2 regions of the Rhodococcus sp. NS-SX18 genome follow, and region 1 is predicted to be linked to the other one. Evidence: riboswitches for the same ligand, from Rfam matches in the RefSeq annotation. Region 1 holds a riboswitch; the other holds the start of a gene.
What was found. A riboswitch is a leader RNA that binds a small molecule or an ion and turns the genes downstream of it on or off. The one in region 1 is predicted to bind cyclic di-AMP.
Positions count from the first base shown of each region.

Region 2: linked by a shared signal. The riboswitch ahead of AC2IPW_RS05450 (transglycosylase family protein) and the one ahead of AC2IPW_RS14475 (C40 family peptidase) in region 1 are both predicted to bind cyclic di-AMP.

Region 1 is NZ_CM170633.1:3,144,959-3,150,742, reverse strand. Features, by position in the region: gene trpD (anthranilate phosphoribosyltransferase) at 1-595, shown strand, start outside; gene AC2IPW_RS14485 (Lrp/AsnC family transcriptional regulator) at 675-950, opposite strand; gene AC2IPW_RS14480 (DEDD exonuclease domain-containing protein) at 993-2,768, opposite strand; cyclic di-AMP (ydaO/yuaA leader) riboswitch at 3,258-3,425, shown strand; gene AC2IPW_RS14475 (C40 family peptidase) at 3,440-4,021, shown strand; gene AC2IPW_RS14470 (NlpC/P60 family protein) at 4,221-5,264, shown strand; gene AC2IPW_RS14465 (gluzincin family metallopeptidase) at 5,320-5,784, shown strand, end outside.
Region 2 is NZ_CM170633.1:1,173,931-1,179,714, reverse strand. Features, by position in the region: gene AC2IPW_RS05475 (MFS transporter) at 1-860, shown strand, start outside; gene AC2IPW_RS05470 (DUF2771 family protein) at 857-1,324, shown strand; gene AC2IPW_RS05465 (cold-shock protein) at 1,433-1,843, opposite strand; gene AC2IPW_RS05460 (hypothetical protein) at 2,011-2,253, shown strand; gene AC2IPW_RS05455 (YccF domain-containing protein) at 2,250-2,642, shown strand; cyclic di-AMP (ydaO/yuaA leader) riboswitch at 2,854-3,077, shown strand; gene AC2IPW_RS05450 (transglycosylase family protein) at 3,087-3,671, shown strand; gene AC2IPW_RS05445 (hypothetical protein) at 3,735-3,923, opposite strand; gene AC2IPW_RS05440 (helicase-associated domain-containing protein) at 3,984-5,784, shown strand, end outside.

The sequences.
Region 1 (5,784 bases):
CTGTTTCGCACCCGTCTACCACCCCGCGCTCCGGTTCGCGGCCGCCCCGCGCAAGCAGATCGGAATTCCCACGGTGTTCAACGTGCTCGGGCCGTTGACCAACCCGGCCCGGCCCCGCGCCGGGCTGATCGGATGCGCGTTCCCGGAGCTGATCGGCACCGTCGCCGGGGTCCTCGCCGAGCGGGGCAACTCGGCTCTCGTCGTGCGGGGGGACGACGGCCTGGACGAACTGACCACGTCCACGACGTCGACGGTGTACGTCGTCCGGGACGGCAACGTGAGCACCGTGAGCCTCGACCCCACCGACCTGGGCGTCGCCCGGGTGCCGCTCGAAGCGCTGCGCGGCGGCGACGCCGCCGACAATGCCGCGATCGCGCGGGCGGTCCTCGCCGGCGAGCACGGGCCGGTGCGCGACGCGGTCCTGCTCAACGCCGCCGGGGCGATCGCCGCCTTCCGGGGGTTCGAAGGGTCGCTCGCCAGTGCCCTGGCAGCGGGGATGCAGACGGCCGCCGAGGCGCTGGACTCGGGCGCTGCGGCGGCGGTCCTTGCCCGCTGGGCCGAAGTGACCACCCGGCTCGTCGCCGGATCGCGGTGACCACCCGGCTCGCCGCCGGATCGCGGTGACCACCCGGCTCGCCGGCGCGAGGTGAACGCGGGACGGGCGGGGCTCCGTCCTATTCTCCGATCGAGAACCCGGCCTCGACATCGGCGCTCGAGTACGACTGGAAGGCGATGTGCGTCGCCGTCTTGGCCACGCCCTCGAGCTTGTTGATCCCGCGGGTGACGACCTCGGCGATCTCCTCGTGGTCCCGCACCCGCAGCAACGCGATCAGGTCGATGTCACCGGCGCACGAGTACACCTTGTCGACACCGTCCAGATCGGCGACCGCCTGAGCGGTCTCCGGAATCCGGTGGGCGTCGGCGTGGATCAGGACGATGGCGTGGATCATGGGCTCTCCTCGACTGCCGGGAACGGACGTGCGGGCGAGCACTCAGCGTAGGGGGTGCGCGACGGGGACCGGTTCGGCCCCGGCACGTGCCGTCCGGGCGCGTTCGCCCCATTGCGCCCAGGCGCCGGCGCCGCGGAGCGGCTCCGACCAGCCCTGGGTGGTTCGGACGATGCGGACGCCGTCGTCGTGGAGCCAGCGGACCAGTAGTCCGAGTTCCTCGACGAGTGCACCCCGCAGCGGGGCGGTCGTCGGTCGCACCGTCTCGGCTGCCGCGACGATCGCGTCGACCACGGGCATCGGCGGGACGCCGCGTGGAGCGACTCCCGCCCCCGCGAGCCGGCCCGCCCGGATCACCGCGAACTCCCAGCCGCCCTCTGCCCGCCGGCGGGCAGCGATCAGCTCGTCCACCGCCGCGAGAGCGGCCAGGCGCTGCGTCCGGCGCAGTGCGAGCACGGCGTCGGCCGTGCGGTCGCGCAACCTGGCCGCGCTCTCGAACAGTTCGGCGGCGCCGAGGTGTTCGATGCGTCGGCGCATCCGATGCAGCGGCTCGTCGTCCTCTCCGCGGAGCAGGGCGCGGGCGAGGTCCACTTGCCGTGCGTACTCGGCGGGGGTCTGCAGTCCGGCGGCTGCCGCGGCGCAGGCTCCGACGGCGTCCGGCGGGCAGTGCTCGCCGTGTCGCTTCGTGCGGGGGATGCGGCGGGTGCAGGTCCGCAGGTGGCAGAACTCGGCGACGGTCGTGGCCACGGCGACGGCGTCGGCCCGCGAGGAGAACGGACCGACGGCGTCGACCGTGGGGCCGCCGACCGGATGCGGTGGAGCCGCGGCGGGCGTCCGCACGACGGACAGCCGGGGGAACGCCTCGTCGGTGAGGGTGATCCACCAGCCCCGCGCGGGGAACTTGGAGCGGCGGTTGTAGGGCGGAGCGTGCGCGGCCAGCAGTCTCAGCTCCCGCACCCCGGCCTCGAGTGCATGGGCGCATTCGACGTGGTCGATCCGGGTGGTGAGCGCCACCATCTCCTTCAACCGGGGCCGGGTCTCGGAACCGGTGAAGTAGTTGCGCACGCGGCGGCGGAGGTCCACGGCCGTACCGATGTACAGCACCTCGTCGGAGGGCCCGCGGAACAGGTACACGCCGGGCCGTCGCGGCAGGTGTGCCGCGAGGGACCGCTTGGCGCGTTGCTCCGCGGTGACCGCCGGCAGGTAGTCCCGCAGTTCGGTGAGGCTGTGGACACCCTGGTTCCCGACGCGCTCGATGAGCGCGTGCAGGACGTCGACGGTGGCCCGGGCGTCGTCGAGCGCGCGGTGCGTGGGCGTGGTGGACACGCGGAACAACTCGGCGAGGGCGGACAGTCGCACGGACGGGGCCTCGTCCCGGCCGAGCACGCGGCGCGCGAGCTTGACCGTGCACAGCACCGTGAACCGTGGCCACGCGACTTCGGTGCGGGACGCCGCGGCCCGCAGGAAGCCGACGTCGAAGCCCGCGTTGTGCGCGACGAGCACGGCCCCTGCGGCGAACTCGAGGAACGACGGCAGGACCTGCTCGATCCGGGGCGCGGAACACACCATGGCGGTGGTGATGCCGGTGAGCTGGACGATGTTCGGCGGGATCGACCGGCCCGGGTCGACGAGCGTGGCGAACTCACCGAGTACTTCACCGCCGCGGATCTTGACCGCGCCGATCTCCGTGATGGCGTCGTCCGTGGAGCTGCCGCCGGTGGTCTCGAGGTCGACGACGACGAACAGCGTCTCCCGCAACGGCGTGTCCAGTTCGTCGAACCCGAGCTGCACCCCGACGGCAGGGTCGGGTCGTCGGGGCACGGTCACGTCGTCAGGGTAGGAGCCGGGTCCGACACCGCGGGGAGTGGGATCCGGCACCAACCGGAGGGAAAAAGAGGGTCGGAGGCCCGGACCCGGCTCGACGAGACGAGGATCACATCGTCGATCACCCGTGTGGGTGTGGGCGCCGCCCCGACGGGGTAGCGGCCCGGGTGGCACGGTGGGGCGTGTCGCCGCGACGGGCGGTGTCGCAGGCGTCCTCGCCGCGGAGATCGCCCGCGGGACCTGCGACGACGTGTCAGCGGGCCGGTGGCGGGCCCCGGGGCGTGCCGGCCACCGCCGCCGGGGCCGCCGCCCTCGAACCGACCGTTACGTTTCCGTGATCGCGCGGCCGGGGTCGTGCGGCCCGAATCGGGCATATCCGTCAATCTGCGGCCGATGAAGCGTCGAAGGTCGACATCCTCCGATGCGATTTCGTAATCTTTTCGAGACCAAGCGGTGAGGATGTCGAACCACCAGAGGGGAGACGCCGCTCGGTCACCGCCTAATCGGCGCATCCACAGCGGGTGCCCGAGCCGGGGACCCACGTTGTCCTCTGGGGTGAATCCCCTCCGACCGTCACCGCGGAACGAGGGGTAGGGCTGATCTTCCCAGCCCGAACCCGTCAGCTAACTCGGTCGGCGGACGAACGGAAGAAATGGAGCAAACCCCTCGTGGCGTCTCAGATTTCCAAGCGCACCGTCCGGCGCGCTGTCGTTGCCGGTGCCCTCGCTCTCGGTGCGGTCACCGTCTCGGCCGGTCCCGCCCTCGCGGAGCCGATCACCATTCCCGGCGTCGGCTCGTTCGACCTGCCGGCCGGCGTGACCCTTCCGCCGGAGGTCACCAACCTCGTCCCGCCGGCCCCGCAGGGTGCCGCACCGGCTCCGGCCGCGCCCTTCAGCGCGCCGGTGACCTCGGTTGCCCAGCGCGCCGTGGACGCAGCCCACAGCAAGCTCGGCGCCCCCTACGTCTACGGCGCCGCCGGTCCTGATGCCTTCGACTGCTCCGGACTGGTGCAGTGGGCCTACAAGCAGGCCGGTCTGAACCTGCCGCGCACCAGTTACGACCAGGCCTCCGCCGGCCGGGCCGTGGACGTCTCCGCCCTGCAGCCCGGCGACGTCGTGTCGTTCTACGGCGGTGGCCACTCCGGCATCTACATCGGCAACGGCAACGTCATCCACGCGTCGACCTCGGGTCAGCCCGTGAAGATTGCTCCGATGAACTCGATGCCGGTCGACGGGGCCCGCCGCTACTGAGCGACGACTCCACGACTGTCACGCAGTGCAGCGGGGGCGGACCGGTCGACGCCGGTCCGCCCCCGCTGGCGCTCCGGGGCCGCACTACCCGGCGCAGCCGGAGCTACCGGCGGGTAGACACGACCCGGAACCCTTCCGTAACCTGATCGAGATTTTTCGGGTAACGGGTGCGCAACCTCGAACGAAAGGACCTGGTCCCGTGGTGGTGGACTGGACGAAACCGTCGCTTCGGGCGCTGGTGATCGGGGTGCTCCTCGCGGTGTTCTCGGTGGCCGCCCCAGCCGGCGCCGACCCGGTGGGGGAGAGCCCCACCGCCGCACTGGAGCGGCTGGCCGAGCTGTCACGCAAGTCCGAGCAGACCACCGAGGCGCTGCACAACGCCGGAATCGACCTCGACGCGAAGGTCGAGGCCCAGCGCGCCGCCGACGCGGCTCTGACGCGCGACCGGGAGGTGCTGGCCGCCGCGGAAGCGGAACTCGCCGTCTTCCGGCCCACGGTGGACAAGCTCGCCGTCGCCAACTATCGCGGCGCCCGCACCAACCGGTTGTTCGCTCTGATGGTCAGCGAGTCGCCCCAGCAGCTGCTCGACCAGATGGCGGCGCTCGACGTCATCGCCCACCAGACCGCCGACCAGGTCGCGGGATTCCGCACCGCGTCGGCCGCGGCCGCGGAGGCTGCGCTGGCCTCCCAGCGCTCGGCCGACCAGGCGCGCGCCGCCGCCGAGCAGGCCCAGGTCGTGCGGGACGAACTGCAGCGGCAGCAGAGCGAACTCGAGGTCCGGATCGACGAGGTGCTCGCCGCGTTCGCCGACCTGAGCGCCGAGGAGAAGGCCACCCTCGCCGGCACCCCGTTCCCCCCGGGATTCGATGCCGAGAAGATCCTGTCGAGCCTGGCCCCCGGCAGCGGCAGCGGTGCCCTGCAAGCCGGCATGACCCGGATCGGCAGCCCGTACAGCTGGGGTGCCGCCGGTCCCTCCGAGTTCGACTGCTCCGGTCTGGTGGTGTGGGCCTACAAGCAGATCGGCAAGGACCTGCCGCGGTCGAGTCAGGCCCAGGCGCAGGGGGGCACCCCCGTCCCGCGCGATCAGCTCCGACCCGGCGACGTCGTGACCTTCTACGACGACGCCTCGCACGTGGGGCTGTACGCGGGTAACGGCAACGTCCTGCACGCCTCCACCTACGGAGTGCCGGTCAAGGTCGCCCCGATGGACCGGATGCCGTTCCACAACGCCCGCCGGTACTGACGTCCGCCGCGCCGCCCCCGCGGCGCCGTCGTGGGCGCGACCTACACTGGCCGCCGTGCCCGCGCCCGATTCGTCGCCCCGCCCCCCTGGCAGCCGCCGGTGGGAGCGGCTCGGCGTCGCCGGACTGGTCGTCGCGGTCCTGGCCGTCGGCCTCTCGCTCGCGTTCACGCCCGACGACGGCCCGGCGGAACCGGGCTCGCACCGGGCCGTGCAGGAACTGCTCGACACATGGTCCCGGGCCGTGCGCACCGCCGACCCGGCGGTACTCGCCACCGTCGTGGATCCCCGCGCCCGCCCGGGACTGCTCGACGCGGAGGTCCGCCGCGCGGAGGCCCTCGCCGCGTTGCCGCTGGCGGACTTCGCCTACGAGCTCGGTCCGGACCTCGGCACCGACGTCCCCGACGACCTGGCGGCCCGGCTCGGCGCCGACGAGGCCCGTGCCCTCACCGTCCTGCTGCGCTACGCCGTCGAAGGGATCGACGACGAACCGACGCGCAAGCCCGTGACGGTGGTCCTCGCC
Region 2 (5,784 bases), 2.0 Mb from region 1:
TGTTCGGCTCGTCCGGGGCCCTGTGGCTGTGTGCCGTCATCACCGCGTTCGGCGCGTACCTGAGCATGCGGATCCCCTCGTGGGTGGAGGTCACCGAGGGTGAGGTGCCGGCCACGCTGTCGTATCACGGTGCCGAGGCCCGCACCGAAAAGGTCGCGGCACCCGGGCGCGCCACCGGCGGCGGGAAGGGCCGTCGCCAGCCGCTGGGACGGGCCGTGCTCACCGGACTGTGGGGTAACGGCACGATCCGGGTGCTCACCGGTTTCCTGACCTTGTTCATCGCCTTCGTCGCCAAGTCGAGGACCGAGCACGAGCCCTTGGTCCAGGCCGCGATGCTGGGCCTGGTCGGCGCGGCCGCCGCCGTCGGCAACTTCACCGGCAACGCGACCGGCGCGCGACTCACCCTGGGCCGGCCGGCCTTGATCGTGGTGCGCTGCACCGCGGCCGTGACGGTGGTCGCGGCGCTGGCCGCCGCGACGGGCAGCCTGTTCACCGCGGCGCTGGTGGCGCTGGTGGGGGCCTGCGCGAGCGCCCTGGCGAAGGTGTCGCTGGATGCGTCCCTGCAGCAGGACCTCCCGGAGGAGTCCATCGCGTCCGGGTTCGGTCGTTCGGAGACGGTGCTGCAACTGAGCTGGGTGTTCGGTGGGGCGCTGGGGGTGCTGCTGCCCACCGAGTACTGGCTCGGGTTCACCGTGATCACGGTCGTGCTGGCCCTCGGGCTGACGCAGACGATCCTCACCTACCGTGGAGGCACCGTCGTTCCGGGCTTCGGAGGAAAACGCCCGGAACACGCCACCCAGGAGACCACCGGTCGCATCCCGCGGCCAGGCGGACGTACGACGAGAAACGGAACCCGATGAGACTGCAGCCCCGGACGAAGAAGACGATCGCGATCCTGGTGGTCGTGGCGCTGATCGCGATCGGCGGGCTCACCGCGGTCGTGGTCTCCCTCGTCCGGTCGGCACCGCCGAGCCTGCCCACGGTGACGGCATATGCGCAGGGCCGTACGGTCACGGTCGATCCCGGCCTGTGCAGCGCCGACGGCACGTGCGCCGGCCTCGAGGCGGTGATGCTCGAGGTTCCGGCCGGCATGCCGCTGCAGTTGTCGCTGCCGTCGGAGATCGCGGAGTCCGACTGGCGGCTCAACGTCACCTACGGTGATCCGCGCACCGGTGAGATCTTCGAGGGGTTCCGTGACTACACGCCCGGTCAGGCCCGTGCCGTGACGGTGCCGTCCGATCCCGGAGCGCAGTTGCTGAACGTGGTGCTGCAGCTGCCCGCGACCGGGGAGCAGGCGCCGGTCTGGGCCATCCAGACGTTCTGAGCCACAACGCGCACGCGTTCCGAGCCACAACGCGCACGCGTTCCGAGCCACAGCGCACGCGAGAGGGGCCTTCCGGTGCTGCACCGGAAGGCCCCTCTCGCTCAGGCGTCAGGCGTCGAGTTCGCGCGCGACGGCGCGCATGACCTCGGAGATCCGCTGGGCGGTCTTGCGCTCGGGATGACGGCCCCTGCGCAGCTCCGGCTGCACGGTGGCCTCGAGGAGCTTGATCATGTCCTCGACCATGCCGTGCAGTTCGTCGGGGGTGTGCCGCTTCTGGGGGGCCGCCTCGCGCCGGCCACCCTGACGGACCGACGGCAACGGCTCGAGCAGTTTCAGACTGAGGGCCTGCGGCCCGCGGCGGCCCGCGGCCATGCCGAACTCGACCCGCTGCCCCGGCTTGAGGCCCTCGACCCCGGCCGGGAGCGCGGACGCGCGTACGTAGACGTCCTCGCCCTCCTCCTGGGACAGGAAGCCGAAGCCCTTCTCCACGTCGTACCACTTCACCTTGCCGGTAGGCACTGCGTTCACCCGCTCCTCGACAGCCGTGCCCCGCAGGGCACGAGTGGATATGCAAAACAACGCGCCCCGCTTCGAGTGCGGGACGCGCAGACATGCGTCAGTGTACCCGTGGCGGAGTCCGCTTCCGAAAGTCCGGCGAAGGCGCGCCGGGCCGCGGAAGCACTACGGTGGAACGCGTGGGTACCTCCAGTTCTTCCGTACCGGGCAACGGCCTGCTCAAGGCCGCGCTGGCCTGCTTCGTGGTCGGGGTCGTCGCCGTCGTGGCGATCTTCCTGACCCCCGTCGTCACCGACGGCCGGCCGGGCCTGGTCCTGTATCTGCTGACTCTCGCCTGGCCGCTCGGTTTCGTGCTGGCCTTGACCTTCGCGCTGCGCTCCGGCCGGCGCGCCCGCGGAAGGGACCGCACGTGAGGATTCTGCTCAACATCATCTGGCTGGTCTTCGGCGGTCTGTGGCTGGCGCTGGGGTACTTCCTGGCGGGCCTGATCTGCTTCGTGCTGATCATCACCATCCCGTTCGGCATCGCGGCGTTCCGCATCGGCGTGTACGCGCTGTGGCCGTTCGGCAAGACGGTGGTGGACAAGCCCACGGCGGGGGCGGGTTCGCTGATCGGCAACGTGATCTGGGTGGTCGTCGCCGGCATCTGGCTCGCCCTGGGGCACGTGGTGACGGCGATCGCGATGGCGATCACGATCATCGGCATCCCGCTGGCGCTCGCGAATCTGAAGATGGTGCCGATCTCGCTGCTGCCGCTCGGGAAGGACATCGTCCCGGTGGACACCCGGCCGGGTTACGTGTGACGTTCCTCACATAACGCGGGAATAACGGGGAGGTCGCAGACCGGAACCGGCGATGGACTTTCGGCCCTACCTGCGGCTTCATCGCGCCACACCGGCCACCTCTGCATCGTGCGTGCGACGCCCGGCGTTATCAATTGGTGACAATCACCGTCCCGAGCCGTTACCGTCATGTCCGGCCGGTTGGTTCGGCCACCCCGGGTCCGTCGCGCCAAATCCTGCTCCGCGGAATCCCGGTGTCCCGACGAACGATCCACGGGAGCAGGAAGCGGGGGACCCAACGGTCTCCCAGGGAACACCGATTCCCAGGAGGCACCCGGATCGTCGCCACGCGACGGTCCTCGGGGTGAAGCCGAATCGCCCACCGGCGAGGAGGCCGGGCTACCTCTTCAGCCCGAACCCGACAGCTGACCTCGCAGGCGCGTACGGAGAGGAACCGGAACCGACATGAGCGGACGCCATCGCAAACCCACCAACACCGGCCGCACCGTCGCCAAGTTCGCGCTGACCAGCGCTGTTCTCGGCGTCACGGGGGTCGCCTTCAGCGGCACCGCCAACGCCGCTCCCGACTCCGACTGGGATCGCCTCGCGCAGTGCGAGTCCGGCGGCAACTGGGCCATCAACACCGGCAACGGCTACCAGGGTGGCCTGCAGTTCTCCCCCAGCACGTGGAACGCCTACGGCGGCGGCGAGTACGCCGCGACCGCCAACCAGGCCAGCCGTGAAGAGCAGATCGTCGTCGCCGAGCGCGTGCTGGCCGGCCAGGGCTGGGGCGCATGGCCGTCCTGCTCCTCGAGCCTCGGCCTGAGCAGTGCGCCGACGGAGCGCAGCGCCCCGTCCACGAGCGCCGGCACCGTCCAGAACGCCCCGGTCGTCGAGGCCGCCCCCGAGGTGCCCCAGGTGCCTGCCCTGCCCGCCGAGGCCCAGGGCCTGCGGGCCGGTTTCGAACAGGGTCTCGAGGCCCTGCGCCAGGCCGGTATCGCCGTCGACCAGAACCTCGTCGACGCGGTCAACGCCGCCCTGCCGAACTGACACCCGGCACAGCCGCACGAAAGAGCCCCGCACCTGCAGGTGCGGGGCTCTTCGCAATCCGGATCAGCGGTTGATGACGGTGCGGGGATGGGTGTACGGGAGGGCGTCGACGGGCAGCGGGAACTCCATCTCCTCACCGTACGGGGACAGCGGGCCGGAACGAGTCGAGGACAACTCGGTGACGGCGTGGTCCCCGTCCGCCACCTTGGGCCACCCCGGATCGACGTACTGCTTCTTCGAATTGTCAGCCATGCGCTCATTTTGGCAGGCAGGTTCACGGACAGCCACTTCAGGTCTCTAATCTTGGTGTCGATGACCGCCACCGACCCCGCCGCGCCGGAGACCGGCCCGGAGTCACTCGCCCACTGGCTTGCCGACCGCCGCGATGCCGACCTCGGCGAGCTGCTGCGCGCCCGCCCCGACCTGGTGGTCCCGCCACCTGCCACGATGAGCGTCCTGGCCGGCCGCGCACAGCAGCGCGCGTCGGTGTTCCGCGCCGCCGACGAGCTCTCCGTCCTCGACTTCGGGGTGGTCGAGGCCCTGACCCGGCTGGGTGCCGACCGGGAGCCCGTCACGCGACGCGCTCTGCTCGACTCCCTCTCCGGCCGGGTCACGGCCAAGAACGTCGACCGGTCCCTCGAGGCACTGCGGCGGCTCTCCCTCGTGTGGGGCCCGGCCGACGGGCTGCGGGTCGTCGAGGCCGCCGCGGCGACGGTGCCGTGGCGCCTCGGCCGCGGTCCCGACCCCGACGGGCTGCCCGACGAACTCGGCGCCGTCCTCGCCGATCTCGACCCGGCCCGGCGCAGCCTGCTCGACACGCTGGCGCGCACCTCCCCCGTCGGCCGGACCCGCGACGCCGCCCCGGGCACCCCCGCCGACCGGCCCGTGCAGCGCCTGATCGCGGCCGGCCTGCTGATCCGGCTCGACGACGAGACCGTCGAACTGCCGCACCGCGTCGGTCAGGCGCTGCGGGAGGAGGCGCCTTTCGACCCCGCAGCCCTCACCCCGCCCCGGCCGCTGCCCGCGACGCACGTCGTCGCCGACGTCAATGCCACCGCGGCCGGAGCCGCCCTCGAACTGCTGCGGCACTGCGAGAATCTGATCGACGCGCTCGGTGCCCTTCCCGCTCCCGCGCTCAAAGCCGGGGGTCTCGGGGTGCGGGAGCTGCGTCGCCTCGCCAAGACCGTCGACGTGGACGAGCAGCTCGCCGCACTGCTCGTCGAGCTGCTCGCCGCCGCCGGCCTGATCGCGCGGGGCATGCCGCAGCCCGCGCCGACCACGGACATCGACGACTACTGGGCGCCGACCACCGCCGCCGACGGCTGGTCGAACGCGCCCCCCGCGCAGCGCTGGGCCGTGCTCGCCGGCGCGTGGCTCGACGCGCCGCGCCGCATGTGGCTCGTCGGGCGCCGCGATGCGACGGACAAGCCGATCGCCGCACTCTCCGACGAGGTCCGGTCCACCGCCGCACCCCGAGAGCGACGTCTGCTGCTCGAGCTGCTCGCCGAGGTACCCGGGTCGGCGCCCGACGCGGAGGTGGCGCGAGCCGTGCTGGCCTGGCGGCGGCCGCGGTGGGCGGCCCGGCTCGGCGGTGACACGGTGGCCGAGACGCTGCGCGAAGCGACGGCATTGGCCGTCGTCGCGCACGGTGCTCTCGCCTCCCCCGGTAAGGCGCTGCTGCACGGCGGCGACCCCGACGCCGAGATGGCCGCGGTCCTGCCCGAGCCGGTCGACTACGTGCTCGTCCAGGCCGACCTGACGGTGGTCGCGCCCGGTCCGCTGGTACCCGAACTCGCGGACCGCATCGCTCTGGTCGCCGACGTCGAGTCGGCGGGCGCCGCGACCGTGTACCGGGTGACCGAGGCCGGTGTGCGCCGCGCCCTGGATGCCGGCACCGGCGCCGCCGACCTGCACGCCCTGTTCGCCACGCATTCGCGAACGCCGGTCCCCCAGGCGCTGACCTACCTGATCGACGACGTCGCCCGCCGTCACGGCCGGCTCCGCGCCGGGGTCGCCGCCTCGTTCGTCCGCTCCGACGACCCCGCGCTGCTGGCCGAGGTGCTCCGGCACCCCGTCGCCGTCCACCTCGCCCTGCGAGCCGTCGCGCCGACGG